DNA from 3 places in the Demetria terragena DSM 11295 genome. Region 1 is predicted to be linked to each of the others. Evidence: riboswitches for the same ligand, from Rfam matches in the RefSeq annotation. Region 1 holds a riboswitch; each other region holds the start of a gene.

The links. A riboswitch is a leader RNA that binds a small molecule or an ion and turns the genes downstream of it on or off. The one in region 1 is predicted to bind cobalamin.
Region 2: linked by a shared signal. The riboswitch ahead of F562_RS19570 (ribonucleoside-diphosphate reductase subunit alpha) and the one ahead of F562_RS18355 (SCO2322 family protein) in region 1 are both predicted to bind cobalamin.
Region 3: linked by a shared signal. The riboswitch ahead of metE (5-methyltetrahydropteroyltriglutamate--homocysteine S-methyltransferase) and the one ahead of F562_RS18355 (SCO2322 family protein) in region 1 are both predicted to bind cobalamin.

Annotation. Positions count from the first base shown of each region.
Region 1 is NZ_AQXW01000004.1:576,711-580,248, forward strand. It holds gene F562_RS0106900 (sensor histidine kinase) at 1-357, shown strand, start outside; gene F562_RS0106905 (response regulator) at 354-1,052, shown strand; adenosylcobalamin-variant (AdoCbl-variant) riboswitch at 1,101-1,188, shown strand; gene F562_RS18355 (SCO2322 family protein) at 1,287-1,991, shown strand; gene F562_RS0106915 (energy-coupling factor transporter transmembrane component T) at 1,997-3,148, shown strand; gene F562_RS0106920 (ABC transporter ATP-binding protein) at 3,145-3,538, shown strand, end outside.
Region 2 is NZ_AQXW01000004.1:2,357,652-2,361,189, reverse strand. It holds gene F562_RS19570 (ribonucleoside-diphosphate reductase subunit alpha) at 1-2,334, opposite strand, end outside; cobalamin riboswitch at 2,461-2,676, opposite strand; gene F562_RS0115640 (superoxide dismutase) at 2,802-3,425, opposite strand; gene metE (5-methyltetrahydropteroyltriglutamate--homocysteine S-methyltransferase) at 3,513-3,538, opposite strand, start outside.
Region 3 is NZ_AQXW01000004.1:2,353,831-2,357,368, reverse strand. It holds gene metE (5-methyltetrahydropteroyltriglutamate--homocysteine S-methyltransferase) at 1-1,941, opposite strand, end outside; cobalamin riboswitch at 2,080-2,281, opposite strand; gene F562_RS0115630 (peptide chain release factor 3) at 2,322-3,538, opposite strand, start outside.

The sequences.
Region 1 (3,538 bases):
CGCCTATCAGTAAGTCTCGAGGCAGACTTCATGACGGCGCCAAATGTGCTGTCCCGTAACGCTTTCCGCATAGTTCAAGAAAGTTTGACCAACGCACGGAAGCACGCGCCGGACGAGGACGTCGCGCTGACCCTAGCCGGACGCCCCGGTGACACCCTCACCATTGAAGTACGAAATACGCGCCCCACCAGGCCGCCTGGGCTGGCCGTGACACCTGGCTCCGGCTATGGCCTCGTGGGGCTGCGTGAACGCGCCAGCCTCAGCGGTGGCACGCTGACCGCGGGCCCGGATCGTCGGGGACACTTCGTGGTCCGAGCACGCCTGCCGTGGACCGTGGAAGAGGAGAGACTCACATGACATCGACCACAGGCGAGGCCGCGACAGACCAGCCCGCAATGATCCGTCTTGTCCTTGTGGACGACGACCCGCTGGTGCGCTCCGGGCTGCAGATGATTCTCGGCGGGTCACCCGACATCGAGATCGTGGCCGAGGCCGTCGACGGCGAGGATGCCCTCGAGAAAATCGAGAGATGCCAGCCCGATCTTGTGCTCATGGATGTCCGTATGCCGCGGCTCGACGGTGTCTCCGCCACCGAGCGGATCCTGGCCCGTCATGGTGAAAATGTCCGCGTTGTCGTCCTTACCACCTTCGACACCGATGACCTGGTCATGCGCGCCTTGCGCGCGGGAGCCAGTGGATTTCTCCTGAAAGACACGCCCCCGGCCCGACTCGTCGAGGCGGTGCGCACGGCCGCAGCCGGTCAGCCGATCCTCTCGCCACAGATCACGGCCAGCCTGATTGCCCAGGTGTCCGGTGCACCATCGGGTGATCGTGCCGCGCAAGCGCGCGCCCAACTAGCTCTCCTGAGCGAGCGCGAGTTGGAGGTGGCGCGGGCCGTCGGACAGGGCCTGTCGAACGCGGAAATCTCGCGATCGCTCTATCTCAGCGTTCCTACGGTCAAGGCGCATGTCTCCCGACTGCTCGACAAACTCGACTGCGCTAACCGCGTTCAAGTCGCGCTCGTCGTCCATGACGCAGGCGAAGACACGTAGTCCGTCTTTGACAAGGTCAGGGGCGGATGGGAATGTTCGCACACCGAATGTCTGTCTTTGAGGGGAAGCCGGTGTGACTCCGGCGCTGTCCCGCAACCGTGTGGCCCTGTGGCCGAGCCGGAGCACCTCGTAGACCGAATCGGCTCATTGATCCGTCGCGGAAATGCGGACGAGCCGGCATCGGGGCCTACCAGGCCCTCGCCTGCCGGACTTGCCCGGCAGGAGGAACTACTCATGACCATCGTTCACCGCGTGGCAACGCGTACCGCCGCAGCGTTCGCTGCCTTCCTCGGAGCCATGCTGTTCGCACTCAGCGTCGCGCCGACCGCAGACGCCGCCTCGGCCTACCGGTTCTGGGGTTACTTCCAACTCAAGGACGGCGCGTGGGCGTTCTCAACTAAGGGACCGGACCAGGTCAAGCCGGCTGATGGATCGGTCGAAGGGTGGCGCTATGCCCTCGCCGGACCTACTGACAGTCGGGCACCCCGCGACACGGTCTCGTTTAAGGAAGCATGCGCAGGTACCCCAGCCAAGGAAGGCACCAAGCGCGTCGGGGTGGTCATCGACTACGGCCGCACCGCGGACGCGGAGTCGGGCACCCCACCTAAGCCTGTCGCTGAGTGCGCCCAGGTACCGGCGGCTGCGAACGGGTCACAGGTGCTGGCAGCGGTCACCGACGCCGTGCGCGTCGAAAAGGGTCTGACCTGCGGGGTCGATGACTGGCCAGCCAAGGGCTGTGGTGGTGAAGTCAAGACGGTGCCTGCTGCCGCGAAGGCTAAAGACAAGCCGGTCTCGATCACGGCGCCCGCTGCGAAAGAAACCGACGAAGACTCCTCGAGTGCACCGATCCTGATCGGTGGTGGCGTGGTACTGGTTCTGCTCCTTGGTGGCGGCGCGGCCGTGGCGATGCGTCGGCGACAGAGCGCTGAGTCCGCCTGACGCGCGTGACGCCGCTCGCTGACCGACTCTCTCGCCCCCGGCTACTCCATCCGGTGGCGTGGTGGCTGTGGGGTTTGACGTTGGCTGCTGCCGCATCACGTACGACCAACCCGTTTTACCTCGTGGTGATTGTGCTGGTCATTGGCATTGTGGTCCTGCAACGGCGCGAGGTTGGTGCGTCTTCCACGCTGGGGATCTTCCTCGGTATTGCCGCGGTAGCGATCGCACTACGCGTTCTGATGACCATCGTGTTCGGCAACGGCGTGGTGGGAACGCACGTGCTATTCACCTTGCCCGAGATTCCGCTTCCGGACTGGCTGGCGGGGATCCGGCTCGGCGGGCCCGTCAGCCTTGAGGCGGTGCTCGTAGCGTTCTACTACGGGCTGCAGTTAGCCGCGATCTTGGTCTGTGTGGGCGCGTGCAACGTGCTCGCCGACCCGCGGAGATTGCTGCGCTATGTCCCGGCCACCCTGTATGACGTGGGGACCGCCATCGTGGTCGCCCTCACGTATGTCCCGCGGTTGGCAGAGGAAGCTCGCCAGGTACGCGCCGCGCGGCGCTTGCGCGGGCATTCAGGGCGGGGCGTGCGAGAGCTGGCCCGATTGGCCCTGCCCGTCATGGAAAGCTCGCTCGAACGCTCACTGCAACTCGCCGCGTCGATGGAATCACGCGGGTATGGCCGGATCACCCTCGATCCGCGGACTCGGCGCCGAGCCACGGCGATGACCGTCCTTGGACTCGTGGGGGTCGTGGTCGGTCTGTACGGACTGCTCGGCGGCTCCACGCCCACTGCCGTCGGCCTCCCCACGCTGCTCATCGGGTGTGCGCTGGCGCTCGGGGCCTTGCTCACCGGGGCCCGCCAGGACCGACGCACGCCCTATCGCCGCGACCGGTGGCGCCTGTCGGAGTGGCTGGTCCTGGCGAGCGCACTTCCCGCAGCCGTCGCCCTGACCATCCTTGCTGCGCATGGCGATCCTTCGATCATGCCGCGGCAGTCCCCAGCCGAGGTCCCCCAGGTGGTTCCACTCGCACTCGTCGCCCTCGCGCTTCCCAGCCTTGCGGGCATCCTCGCGCCTCGCACTCCCCGCCGCGCCCACCTTGAGGACCTCGCAGCCCAACGGGCACGCGACCTCGAACTTGAAGCGACGCCAGCATGATTCACCTGTCATCGGTGAAGGTGACCTATGCCAATGCACCGGCTCCGGCGCTCAGCACTCCCGATCTCATCATTCCCGAGGGCGACTTGGTGCTGCTCGTCGGACCGACCGGGAGCGGGAAGTCCACCCTCCTTCGTACCGTGAACGGTTTGGTGCCCCATTTCAGCGGCGGCCGGTTGACTGGTCGAGTTGTCGTCGACGGACGGGATACGCGCGATCACCGACCTCGCGACCTTGCCGAGGTGGTCGGTTTCGTCGGACAGGATCCACTGTCTTCCTTTGTGACCGAGACGGTCGAAGACGAAATCGCCTACGGCATGGAGACGCTCGCCATCGGGCCTGCTGCCATGCGCCGACGTGTCGAGGAAAGCCTCGATGTGCTGGGAGTCG
Region 2 (3,538 bases), 1.8 Mb from region 1:
CTTGGACTTGTTGACCGCCACCGTCGACTGCTCGGCGGTGTGCCGCGGCTTCATGTGCAGGTAGTAGGTCGTCTTCACACCCTTGCGCCACGCCTCGCTGTAGATCCGGGTCATCTCACCGATGTCGCGGGTCTCCAGGTAGAGGTTGCGGCTAATGGCCTGGTCGATCCACTTCTGCGCCCGCGCCGCGACCTCAAGGTAGGCATCCGCTGGCTGCTGGAAGGAGGTCCGGTAGACCTCGAGCAGGTCCGCGGGGATGTCGGGCACGTTGGAGAGGTCACCCTGCGACTGCAGCAGCTCCCCGCGTACGGACTCCCACAGGCCACGCTCCTGCAGCGCCTTCACCAGGTTGCGGTTGACCTCAAGGAACTTGCCCGACGAGGTCGCACGGCTGAAGAGCTGGGAGAACTGCGGGTCCAGACCCGGGGTCGTACCAGCCACCAGACCGATGGAGGCGGTCGGCGCGATTGCCATGAGCGTGGCGTTGCGAACACCGTGAGAAACCTTCTCCCGCAACACATCCCAGTCCATCCGGGTCGTGCGGTCGACATTGACCGGAACGCCGCGGCGCTGCTCCTGGATGGCGATCGTGTCGAACGGCACCATGCCGCGGGACCAGCCAGAACCCTCGAAGTTCGGGTACGCACCGCGCACCTGAGCCAGGTCTGCGGACTCATCGATCGCGTGCCAGCTGACGAACTCGACCAGTTGGTCGATGAGTTCGTACGCCTGCTCGCTGGCGTAGGGCAGGCCCAACCGCTCGCAGACATCGGTGAAGCCCATGACTCCCAGGCCGATGGCACGGTTCTGCTCGTTGGAGTGCTCCGACTGCGGCACCGACGAGCGGGTGATGTCGATGAGGTTGTCGAGCTGGCGCACTGCAAGGCGGGCACTCTCAGCCAGCCGGTCCCAATCCCATTCGCCGTCCACAAGGTGGCGCGACAGGTTGATCGAGGCCAGGTTGCAGACGGCCGTATTGTCGCGGTCCTGCGGCAGCGTGATCTCGGTGCACAGGTTGGACAGGTGGATCGTGCCGGTGTTGTTGTTGAGCGCGCGGAGGTTGATCGAGTCCTTCCACGTCAGCCAGGGGTGCGAGGTGGTCTGCAGCGACACCAGGATGGCCGTCATCTGCTCGCGAGCGCGGATCTTCTTGAACTTGCGCATCTTGCCGGCCTCGGCGAGTGCCACATACTCGGCGTAACGCGCAGAGAACTCATCGCCGACGAGCTCGACCAGGTCGGGAGTTTCCAGCGGGTCGAAGAGATACCAGGCGTCGTCGCTGTCGACGCGCTTCATGAACTCGTCAGAGATCCAGACCGCGGTGTTGGCGGTACGCGTCCGCCGGTAGGGATCGCCGGCGTTCTGCCGCAGGTCGAGGAACTGCGGGAAGTCCAGGTGCCAGTTCTCCATGTAGAAACACAAGGCGCCGAACTTCTTGCCCCCGCGGGAGACCGCACGCAGGATCGAGTCGATTGTGTGCATGAACGGGATTGGACCCGTAGAGCTGGTGTTGTTGCTCCGGATCGGCGAACCCTCAGAGCGCAGCTTGGTGACCGAAAGACCAATGCCGCCAGTGCCTTTTGTCAGCCACATGACATCGCGCATCGACGTCGCGATGTGCTCGATGTCGTCGTCCATCTGCATGACAAAGCAGTTCGAGAGCTGGGGCGAGATGGTGCCCGCGTTGACGAGGGTTGAACCGGCAGCAAGGTAGTCGAGGCTGGACATCTTGCGGTAGAAGCGGACGGCGGCCTGCGTGGGCTCTTTCTCGTTGACCGAGAGGCCCATCGCGACGCGCATCCAGAAGTAGGCGGGCACCTCAAGCGGTCGTCCGGCTGGGCCGGTAGCCATGTAGCGGTTCCGCAGGGTGATGATGCCGATGTAGCGCAGCGCCTCGTCGTGGTGATGGTTGAGCTCAGCGGCCAACTCTTCGAGGTTGAATGCCGACGCGAGGCGCGGATCAAACAGTCCGTCTTCCACGGCTTCGCGGATGTATCCCGGGAAGCGGGCCTGGTGCAGCAGGGCTAGTTCGGTGTGAGTCTCGAAGTCGCCGAGCACCTTCTTGTAAATCGTCTTGAGGAGCAGCCGGGAGGCGATGACGTCGAAGTCCGGGTCGTCCTTGACGTTCTGGACGGCAACCTGGATCGCGGCCTCGTCCAACTGTTCGGTGGTGATGCCGTCGAAGAGCGTGATCTCCAACTCTGAGGCGACCTGCATCGTCATCGACATCTGGTCCGGAAGACCGACGGCAGCCTTCTCGATAGCGCGGTTAATACGGTCGGCGTTATACGGCTCGCGCGAGCCATCGCGCTTGGTGACGTGGATTGAGGCCATCCGGGTCGTCCTTCCCTCGAGGTACTTCGGGCCCACGGGCCAGGCAAGGACGGCAGACGGAGAAGCCACGGCAGCAACTGCTCCGCCCATCGACCGTCCCGCGCGGCCCACAGACACACCACCCCGGCGGGGCGGTGCTTGCTGGCAGGTCTTCGGACTCGTGGGCGCGAGCGTTGCGCTCACCTACTAGCCGCCTCTTCCCGGGCATCAAACCCAGTGATCACATGACGACGGTCGTTCCCACTTACCGCTGCGGGGCAGTCCTGGACTTACACCAGGTTCCCTCTTACGACAACCCCAGATCGGAAGATATGGGGTTGAACCAGCAACTCGGACACCATATGTCGTGATCGCATCGGCGCGCAACCTCGGCGCTCCGGTAACTCGTGGGCAGCGATCATCTCGCGGCGGACAGCCAAACGTGGGGTGCGCAGATCAGTCTGCGCACCCCACGTTTGGGTCGTGATTTACGGGGTGATGAGGCCCGAGGTGGCTTCCCGCGCACGGGTAAACCGCTCGATGACATCGGCCCAGTTGACGATGTTCCACCACGCCTTGACGTAGTCCGGCTTGACGTTGCGGTACTGCAGGTAGAACGCGTGCTCCCACATGTCGAGCATCAACAGCGGGGTCAGTCCGACCGGCAGGTTCCCCTGGTGGTCATAGAGCTGACAGATCAGCAACTTCTGACCAATAGAGTCCCAAGCCAGAATCGACCAGCCGGAGCCCTGGATACCCAGCGCGCTTGCCGTGAAGTGAGCGCGGAAAGCATCGAACGACCCAAACTGGTCGTCGATCGCCTGCTGCAATTCACCGTCGGGCTTGTCGCCGCCGTCCGGAGACATGTTCGGCCAGAAGACCGAGTGGTTCACGTGACCGGCCAGGTTGAACGCAAGGTTCTTTTCCAGCAGGTTGACCTTCGTCAACTCGTCCTTGTCACGCATCTCCGCCATCTGCTCAAGGGCGGTGTTGGCGCCCTTGACGTAGGTGTCGTGATGCTTGGAGTGGTGCAACTCCATGATCTCGCCGCTGATGTGCGGCGCGAGCGCACCGTAGTCGTAGGGAAGTTCGGGCAGTGTGTAGTCAGCCATTCGTCACCTCTCGTCGTAATGCGAGCATGTCGCTCTTCAACCCTATGTGCCCGCACGCGGCCACGGCCATGGGGCCGCACGAGCAGTTCAAGACGACGGGCGTACCTGCCGGG
Region 3 (3,538 bases), 1.8 Mb from region 1:
CTCGATGACCTCACCGAACTCGGAATAGCACAGGTGAGTGTGCACCTGCACCGCGTCCGAGACGCCGCTCGTGGCTAGCCGGAAGGCGTTCACCGCCCACTCCAGGTAGGCAGGTTGGTCGGCTTTGCGCAGCGGCATGAGCTCGCGCAGGGCCGGCTCGTCGACCTGGACGATGGCCGCCCCACCGGATTCCAGGTCGATCGTTTCCGCACGGATCGCGAGAGCGACCTGGTCTGCGCTGGTCGCGAGAGGCTGATCATCGCGCACAAAGGACCACGCCAGGATCGTTACCGGCCCGGTGAGCATTCCCTTGACCGGCTTGGCAGTTCGCGACTGGGCGTAGCCGATCCAATCGACGGTCATGGGCTTGGGGCGGGCCACGTCGCCGAACAGGATCGGGGGGCGTACGCACCGGGTGCCGTAGGACTGCACCCACCCATTGGTGGTGGCGGCGAACCCGTCGAGCAGCTCGGCGAAGTACTGCACCATGTCGTTGCGCTCCGGCTCACCGTGCACCAAGACGTCCAGGCCGAGTTGCTCCTGGAGGTCGATCACTGCGTCGATCTCCGCCCTCATGCGGCGCGCATACTCGGCCTCGTCAATGCGCCCCTTCCGCAAATCACCCCGCGCCAAGCGGATCTCCGCGGTCTGCGGGTAGGACCCGATCGTGGTTGTCGGCAACGGCGGAAGGTTCAGTCGCTCGGCCTGCAACTCTCGGCGTTCCTGGGCTGGTCGCCGCGTACGCGCCGACGTATCCACGTCGGCCAGTTGTGCGCGGACGTCTTCCCGCTGGAGCCGCGGGTCCTCTCGACGCCCCTGAATCGCGTCGCGAGACGCTTGGAACTGCGCACTCACTGATGCCGAATCCTGCAGTGCTGCAGCCAAAGTCGTGACCTCTGCCGTCTTCTCAGCGCCAAAGGCAAGCCAGGAACGCAGCGCGTCGTCGAGGCCGTCTTCTCCTTCGAGGGAGTACGGCACGTGCAGGAGCGAGCACGAGGTCGACACCGCGACCGTGTCTGCCGCCTCGACGATCGACGACAGGGTCGCGAGGGACGCATCCAGATCGTTCCTCCAGATGTTTCGACCATCCACGACTCCGGCCACAATCTGCTTGCCCCGCAGCGCTTCCCGCGCGGGCGCTTCGCCGGCGACCAAGTCCACTGCCAGTCCGTCGACCGCCGCGACTGCCGAGGCGGCACCGCCCAGCGAGCCGAAGTAGGTCGCGAGCAGAATCGCCGGACGACTCGTCGACCTGGCAAGCGCGTCATAGGTCGCTCGCACTACCTGCAGTTCATCGTCGTCAAGGTCGGTGACCAAACTCGGCTCGTCGATTTGCACCCAGTCGACGCCAACGTCTGCAAGTTGCTGCAGTAGGTCGATATAAAGCGGCACGAGCTCCGAAGTCCTTGCAAGCAAAGCGGATTCACCGCCGACCGGCTTCGCCAACTTCAGGAAGGTGACCGGGCCGATCAGTACGGGCCTCGCCGCCGCACCGATCTCACGCGCCTCGGCCACCTCGGCGAGCACCTTCTCCGGGTGCAAAGAGAATGCCGTGTCAGGCCCGATCTCAGGAACGATGTAGTGATAGTTGGTGTCGAACCACTTGGTCATCTCCAGCGGCGCGAGTGCATCATTGCCACGGGCCGCCGCGAAGTACTGATCAAGTGGTTGGCCGGACTCCGTGTAGCGCGACGGAAGCGCGCCGAGCATGACGGCCGTGTCGAGCATTTGGTCGTAATAACTGAAGGTGTTGACCGGGATTGAATCGAGTCCCGCGTCGATCAGTGTGCGTACCTGCGCGGTACGCAATCGTCGTGCCTCCGAGTCCAGGTCTGCGGCGCTCATGCGCCCAGCCCAGTACGACTCGATGGCCTTCTTCAGTTCGCGACGGGGGCCGATGCGCGGCAAACCAAGAACGGTCGCGGTAATGGGGGTTGTCACGAGAGTGTTCTCCCTTGTGCAGTCGAGACGGCTACCGCCCGAGGAGCACAACACCCAATCCACCGACACGACCACAGCGGTCGACACAGTCGAAGAGGTCCGCACGCCCAATCCACGAGGCGGAAACCGCCGGGTACGGCGTACCCGGCACATCTGGCAGGTCTTCGGACTCGCGGGCACACGACCGAAGCCGCTCCTACTCGCCGTCGCTTCCCAGGAAAACCCAGTGCATTACACGGCATTCGTTCCCACTCACCGCTGCGGGACAGTCCCGGATTCTCACCGGGTTCCCTCTCATCACCCACGTGGATGACTCGACACCACTGACGCCTCAGCGTCAGCCATGAACCAGCTGCACTCGTGAGTCTAGAGCCGCGCGGTCAGTCGGTCAGGACGAGTCCAAGATCGGGATGGGCTCGGGTGATCGCCTGCGCACGCCATTTGTCAGAGAAGAGCGCCAACAAGGTGCCGTCGGACCGGTGCAACACCTCGGCGTTGCGTTCCCGGTTCACCACAGGGGCTTGTTCAGTGGTCACTTCGCGGGCTAGCGAGTAGGGCAGGGTCTCCAGGTCGATGACGGTCCGGAACTCGTGCTCCATCCGTGCCTTGACCACGTCGAACTGCATCGGTCCGACGGCGGCAAGAACCGGCGCCTGGTTTCCTCGCAGATCTGAGCGCAACACCTGGATCGCGCCCTCGTGGTCGAGTTGCTCGATACCGCTGCGGAACTGCTTGAATCGGCCGGTATCGCGCGCCCGGGCCACGGCGAAATGTTCCGGGTTGAACCGCACGATGCGCGGGTACTCCACGACGGGCGTCGCGCTGATGGTGTCGCCTACAGCCAACTCCGATGAGTTCACGAGTCCAATGATGTCGCCCGGAACCGCCTGCTCGACGGTCGAGCGCTCGCGTCCGAAGACGACGGTCGCGTGCTTGGTCGTCAGCGGCCGTCCGGTCGGGACGTGGGTGACGGTCATCCCGCGCTCGAACATCCCGGATTGCACGCGCGCGAAGGCCAGGCGGTCGCGGTGAGCCGGGTCCATACCGGCCTGCACCTTGAAGACCATCGCGCTGAACGGTTCGTCGAGGCCGCGCAGATCGCCAGACACCGTGACGGCTGGAGCCGGGCCGGGCGCAAGCTCGACCAAGGTGTCGAGCAAGTGGGAGACGCCAAAGTTGAGAAGGGCCGAGGCAAAGAGCACCGGGGTGGATTCGCCGGCGAGGAAGCGCTGTTGGTCGTGGGTGGCCTCGACTGCTTCGAGGAGACCGGCCTCGTCGTGGGCGGTTGTCCACTCGTCAGGGACGAGGTCCTGCGCCTCAGCGGCGGTACGCCGTTGCTGCTGTGCCTTGGTCGCGCCGCCCGGTGTCTTTTCGTACTGCACGAAGTCGCCGGACGAGCGCTCCAACACCCCTCGGAACTCACCCGCGATACCGACCGGCCAGGTGAGCGGGGTGGGCTGGACGTTGATGTCCCGCTCGATCTCGTCCATCAGTTCCAGGGGCTCCATGCCCGGGCGGTCCCACTTATTGATCACGGTGATGATGGGGATGCCGCGCTGCGCACAAACGCGGAAGAGTTTGAGGGTCTGCTCCTCTA